One region of the Serratia sp. AS12 genome, then DNA from elsewhere that is predicted to be linked to it. Evidence: predicted binding sites of a transcription regulator. Region 1 holds the regulator's gene; each other region holds the start of a gene.
What was found. Region 1 encodes CRP, which controls carbon source genes, mostly activating them, when cyclic AMP is high. Its sites were predicted from a motif close to ATGTGANNNNNNTCACAT; they were not measured.
Positions count from the first base shown of each region.

Region 1 (2,275 bases):
CAATTTTACCTCGCAATCACGCACATCATTACGCCCTTTCTTCAGGATCGACACCACGTCGATAGCGCTGCATCCCCCCACCGACATCAACACCATTTCCATCGGGCTGGGTGCTTTATCGCCGGCGTTGCCGTCCATCAACACCTGATGGCCAGACGCGGATTCCCCCAGAAACGTCAACCCTTCCACCCACTTAACTCTTGCCTGCATATTGGTCACTCCGATTAATTTCTTAAAATCAGAGTACGCTTTCGCATAGAAACTGGCAACGGAACCTGATGCTAGTCATGCGCGAGCAAGACAACACGAGACACCCGCCTCACTCTGTGCTACAAACAGAGCCGCAATAAATCTTTCCGGGACACTGATTTCAGGGAAACTCCCAGAGAAAGGCTCCTTTACCGGTATGTTAATAGAATGTAGCTTGCAGCTCTCCCGGCAAGTTAATATGCTAGAGCAACAGCGTATATTTATGACACGCCTCAAAACCTGCTGCCAGCCACCCTTAAAACAACGGCGACAGCACGTTTTACAGGGAACTCTGACCCCTGTGACACAAGGCAGCGATAACAACAGAGGATAACAGCGAATGGTTCTCGGCAAACCGCAAACAGACCCTACACTCGAATGGTTCCTGTCTCATTGCCATATCCACAAATATCCATCCAAAAGTACGCTGATTCACCAAGGTGAAAAAGCCGAAACGCTTTACTACATCGTAAAAGGCTCCGTCGCGGTGCTGATTAAAGATGAAGAAGGTAAAGAGATGATCCTGTCCTACCTTAACCAGGGGGATTTCATCGGCGAGCTTGGATTATTTGAAGAAGGCCAGGAGCGTAGCGCCTGGGTCAGGGCGAAAACCGCCTGTGAAGTGGCTGAGATTTCTTACAAGAAATTCCGCCAACTGATTCAGGTCAACCCGGACATCCTGATGCGCCTGTCAGCGCAGATGGCAAGCCGCCTGCAAGTGACCTCAGAGAAAGTGGGTAACCTTGCTTTCCTGGACGTTACCGGCCGCATCGCGCAAACGTTGCTGAACCTGGCGAAACAGCCCGATGCCATGACCCACCCCGACGGCATGCAGATCAAAATCACCCGCCAGGAAATTGGTCAGATCGTCGGTTGTTCACGTGAAACCGTCGGCCGCATTCTGAAAATGCTGGAAGATCAAAACCTGATCTCCGCCCACGGCAAAACCATTGTCGTTTACGGCACGCGTTAATCACTGAAAAAACGGCGCGATGATTCGCGCCGTTTTTTTATGCCCCGACCGATCATGTGGCGTCGACTGATTTACCACCCGGAAGTCAATTACGCACTGCGGCAAACGCTGGTGCTGTGTCTGCCGGTGCTCCTTGGCCTGCTGATCGGCCACCTGCAACTCGGCCTGCTGTTTTCCCTGGTTCCCGCCTGCTGTAACATCGCCGGGCTGGACACGCCCCACAAACGTTTTTTCAAACGCCTGATCGTCGGCGGTTCACTGTTTGCACTCAGCAGCCTGTTGCTGCAACAGGCGTTGCTCTGGCAATTGCCGCTGCCGGCGTTGATGCTTGGCCTGGCTCTGCTGCTCGGTGTCAGCGGCGAAATCAGCCCATTACATGCCCGCCTGCTCCCCGCCGCGTTGATCGCCGCCATCTTTTCTCTCAGCATGGCCGGCACGGTGCCACTGTGGTACGCCCCCTTACTGTATGTGGTGGGTACCGCCTGGTACGGCCTGTTCACCTGGTTCTGGTTCAAGCTGTGGAAAGAACAGCCGATGCGCGAATCGCTGAGCCAGCTTTATCTGGAACTGGCGGACTACTTTGAAGCCAAGTATTCCCTGTTAACCCAACATACCGATCCGCAAACCGCGTTACCGCCATTGCTGGTGCGCCAGCAAAAAGTGATGGACCTGATCAGCTTGCTGTATCAGCAGCTCAACTTTTTGCCGCACGCCAATAATCTCGAGCAAAAACGCCTGCAGCGAACCTTTCAGGTCGCGCTGGATTTACAAGAACACATTACCGTCAGCCTGCACCTGCCGGAAGAAGTGCAAAAACTGGTGGAGCAAAGCCAGGCCGAGGCGATTATCCGCCGCAATGCGCAGGTGATTGCCGGCCGGCTGCGCACGGTGGCGCACGATATTCTCTATCATCAATACTCCCAGCGCTTCAGTATGACCAACGAGCTGGCAGCATTGGAAAAAGTGGCCGCACAGCATCCCGACAATCCAGTGGGTCAGTTCTGTTACTACCACTTCAGCCGCATCGCTCGCCTGCTGCGCACCCAGCATCCG
Region 1 covers NC_015566.1:5,036,432-5,038,706, forward strand. Annotated here, with positions in the region: gene SERAS12_RS23350 (OsmC family protein) at 1-210, opposite strand, end outside; gene crp (cAMP-activated global transcriptional regulator CRP) at 590-1,222, shown strand; gene SERAS12_RS23360 (YccS/YhfK family putative transporter) at 1,277-2,275, shown strand, end outside.

Region 2 (2,275 bases), 1.3 Mb from region 1:
GCAGCGTGGATCGCCACCGCCAAGGGTTCGGCAAACACCATCACCTTTTCGTCGCGATCGGCGCCGAACGCAATGCACTGCGCGCTATCAACCACCTTGTATTGGGTGAAAGCGCCGTCAACATGCGGGAAATACATCGCGCTGCCGAAAAAACGCATTTGAGTACATTGGTTTTGCTGATTCGCCAGACAATATTTGCACTGCCCGCATGGCTTGCTGGGGTTCAGCGCCACTTTCTGGCCCGCTGTCAGCAGCGCCGAATCGCTGGCCACCACTTCGCCGATCACCTCATGGCCAAGCACCATCGGCTGACGCACCTGAAAACTGCCGACCTTACCTTCCTGGTAATAATGCAGATCTGAACCGCAGATTCCGCCACGGGTGATTTTCACCAGCGTGCCGGTTCCCTGATATTCCACCTCTTGCTCCACCACAGCTACGTCATATTTGCCGTTGACCACACAGGACCGGGTTTGAATTTTCATCATGATTTTCCGTTGAACAGGTCGTTATACCGCAGCGGACATGCCGCCATCGACAAACAGCAAATGGCCATTAACAAAGTCCGAAGCTTTGGACGACAAAAACACCGCCGCGCCAATCAGCTCCTGCGGATCGCCCCAACGTGCGGCCGGCGTGCGTTTGGTCAGCCAGGCGGTAAACTCCGGATTGTCCGCCAGCGCCTGGGTCATTTCGGTTTTGAAATAGCCCGGCGCGATGCCGTTGACCTGAATGTTGTAACGCGCCAGCTCCACGCACATGCCGCGCGTCAGCATTTTCACCGCACCTTTGGAGGCGGCATAGGGCGTAATGGTGTCGCGCCCCAGCTCACTCTGCATCGAGCCGATGTTGATAATTTTGCCGCTTTGTCGCTGCACCATATGGCGCGCCACGGTTTGCGACACCATAAATACCGCTTTCTGATTGACGGCGATAATGTCGTCCCAGTCTTTTTCCGGAAATTCGGTAAAGGGATGGCGCCGCTGGATACCGGCGTTGTTAATCAGCACATCGATCCCGCCCATTTCCGCCTCAATCTGCTCAATGGCGGCATGAATGGCCTGCGAGTCGGTCACGTCAAAAGGGGCTGCATCGGCACTGAAGCCTTCACGCCGCAGAGCATCCACTGCGCGCTGCGCGTTTTCCCGGCTGGTGGCATTGACCAGAATGTGCGCGCCGTACTGCGCCAGCCCGCGCGCCAGCAGAAAACCAATGCCCCGTGACGCGCCGGTAATCAGTATTTTTTTATTATCCAGCGAAAATAAGTTGTTCATAAGCTTCCCCGATCCCCGTCATTCAGTTAGAACAGGTGCCTATCTCACCGGATTGCCGCCGGCAAAAACGTGAGCTGCATCACTTAAAATCATGTTACTAAAAGCTGTTACCTTTAACGTGAAGCCACGCATTCTCACAGGCCAAACACTTGACATATTTCATTGATAAATAGGATTTTTATACTTTATAACGTCGATTGTTATCACCAAATCGATTTGCTAACATGGGGTTATCCGCGATTCCTCCGCCCCACCCTGCTAAGGCCTCAGAATGAAGAACCAACGCGTTACGCTGCAAGATATCGCGCTGCTCGCCGGTGTGACCAAAATGACCGTCAGCCGCTATCTGCGTACGCCGGAAAAGGTGGCGGCCGACACCGCCGCGCGCATCGCCGAAGTGATGAAAGAGGTGAACTTCACCGACACGGATGAAGCGCGTTCGAACCAAAAACCGCGCATCGGCGTGTTAGTCCCCTCCTTCAACAACCAGATCTTTGCCGATCTGCTGGCCGGCATAGAATCCGTCACTCTGGATCAGGGTTATCAAACGCTGGTGGTGAACTATGAGTACAGCCGCGAACGCGAGGAAGAACACATAGCCCAGTTACTGGCCTACCCGATCGCCGGGCTGATCCTTACCGATTCACAGCACACTCTGCGGGCGGAAAAGTACCTGACAGCGGCAAAAATCCCGGTGGCGCAGGTGATGGATCTTGAAGGGCCGCCAGGGCGAATTGCCGTGGGGTTCGATAACTATCAGGCGGGTTATGACATGACCGAAGCGCTGCTTGCCAGCGGTAAACGCCAGGTGGTCTATTTCGGCGCCATGTCCGATGCGCGCGACTTGAAACGCTTTCAGGGCTATTGCCGGGCGATGGAAAATCAGGGGTTGCCCCCACGCCAGATCACACCGCACAAGGTTTCATCGGTCTCGGTCGGCTCCGATATGCTGGCGATGGCGCGTCGGCTTTATCCTGATCTGGACGGCATACTGTGCACTA
Region 2 covers NC_015566.1:3,716,819-3,719,093, forward strand. Annotated here, with positions in the region: gene idnD (L-idonate 5-dehydrogenase) at 1-485, opposite strand, end outside; gene idnO (gluconate 5-dehydrogenase) at 510-1,274, opposite strand; gene SERAS12_RS17390 (substrate-binding domain-containing protein) at 1,546-2,275, shown strand, end outside.
Region 2: idnO (gluconate 5-dehydrogenase) is a predicted target of CRP. The motif match lies at 1,342-1,359, and genes of this name have one in related genera.

Region 3 (2,275 bases), 2.5 Mb from region 1:
CCATTTGGTCATTCCCCACCAGCACCGCCGAGAAATGAGGGGTCTCGCGCAGCATCTGCAATGCGCCGGCGTAACCGCTTTGCGCGTCCCAGTTGCCGTGCAGCACCGTGACCGGCGTCAGGCCATAATCCTGCAGCGCATCCTGCCAGTTCTTCAGGCGCAAATTGGCCGAAATGGAGTATTGCGGCCCAGCCAGCAAGGCAAAGTCGCGGTGCCCCAGCTCGTAAAGATACTTGACGCTGGCACGGGTGCCGTCGGCCGGGTTAAAAGAAACGTTAAACACTGAACTGTAAGGGTCAACGTCGAGGAACAGGCAGGTAATGTCATCGTTGTCCGCGGCGATTTTTTCCGCCACCGTCGTCTCCAGCGGTACGTTGATGATGACCTTTTCTACCCGCTGCGACTTGAGATCGTTGATCGAGTCCTGAATGCCATGATTGACGTTCTCATCAATCATTGAAATCAGCACCTGATAGCCTTCCGCATTGGCGTAACGTTTTACCGCCGCCGCCACCTGCGAAGGGGCATGCAAAGCCAGGGAGATGGTGACCAGCCCCACCGTTCGGCTCTGTTTGCCCACCAACTGCTGCGCCAGACGATTGGGCACGTACCTGAGGAGCTCAATAGATTGTTCAACCTTGCGACGCGTGGTTTCAGAGACATTGGCTGACTTGTTCAACACCCGTGAAACCGTCTGGTAAGACACGCCGGCATGGCGGGCAACATCCTCTAACGTGGTGCTTTTCGACTTCATAATCCGTTCCCTGTGATTGCTCTGGACTGATTGTAACAGGCGCCCCCCTCACCGCATAGTTACCCCGATCACATCCATCAAATTTCCAGAAAAGTTATTCGTTCACATATCCAGACTTAGTGATCTGTCTCACTAACCGTTACAAATCCTGCTGTTTTATTTGCACTAAATCACAATAAATCAATAACGCGATTGTGTGTTGTCATGATTAGCCATTCTATTGCTGCGCGGATGTGAACGTAATACAAAAACATAATGAGGCATACATGAAAACAAGACTACGCACATTGTCTGTCGCTTTGGCGATGGCGCTTTCCTCACCGGTTGCCTTTGCCGCCGAAACACCAGGGATCGATTTCCATGGCTATCTGCGCTCCGGTGTCGGGGTATCCCAGGATGGTGGGTTAGAAGAATGGCAGAAGAACAAAATTGGCCGTCTGGGCAACGAATCCGACACCTACGGTGAAATCGAACTGGGCAGCGAAGTCTACAAAAAGAACGACGTCAGCTTCTATCTCGACACTATGGTCAGCATGGTATCGGACGGCTCAAACGACAGTGAAACCACGCTGGGGGATGACGCCGAATTCGGGTTGCGTCAGCTTAATCTGCAAATCAAAGGGCTGATCCCGGGCGACCCTAACGCGGTGATCTGGGGCGGCAAGCGCTACTATCAGCGCCATGACCTGCACATCATCGATACCAAATACTGGAACATATCCGGCGCGGGTGCCGGGGTGGAAAACCTCTCCTTTGGGCCGGGCGCCATCTCCGTAGCCTGGATCCGCGGTGACGGCAACGACGTGGATTACCGTGTCGACAACGATAACGACCTCAACATCAACTATCTCGACCTGCGCTATGCCGGCTGGAAACCGTGGACCGGCGCCTGGACCGAGTTTGGTATCGATTATGCGATGCCGAACCCGACCAACAAGCAAAAAGAGTACGGCGGCCTGTACGACGCGGAAAACGGCGTGATGCTGACCGGCGAGATCAGCCAAGACATGCTGGGCGGCTATAACAAAATGGTGTTGCAGTACGCCACCAAGGGTCTGGCGCAGAACATGGTGTCTCAGGGCGGCGGTTGGTATGACGTCTGGAACAACACCCGCGATGCCACAGGTTACCGGGTGATCAATACCGGTCTGATCCCGATTACCGACAAGTTCTCCCTTAACCACGTGTTGACCTGGGGTTCCGCCAGCGATCTCAGCGATGCGATCGACAAGAGTAACCTGATCTCTCTGGTAGGCCGGGCACAGTATCAGTTCACGCAGTACGTACGCGGCATTGGCGAAGCCGGCGCTTTCTACCAGAAAGATGATCACAAAGATGGCAGCCACTACAAGCAAGGCGGCGAAAAGTACACCTTGGCGCTGGGGTTGGCGGATGGACCGGAATTCATGTCCCGCCCTGAATTGCGCGTCTACGCCTCCTATCTCAATGATTCAGAGCAAGGCAATTCATTCAAGGACGGCACCGCCAGCAATACCTGGAACTTTGGCGTGCAGGTTGAAG
Region 3 covers NC_015566.1:2,528,567-2,530,841, reverse strand. Annotated here, with positions in the region: gene SERAS12_RS11830 (LacI family DNA-binding transcriptional regulator) at 1-754, opposite strand, end outside; gene SERAS12_RS11825 (maltoporin) at 1,021-2,275, shown strand, end outside.
Region 3: SERAS12_RS11825 (maltoporin) is a predicted target of CRP. The motif match lies at 913-930, and genes of this name have one in related genera.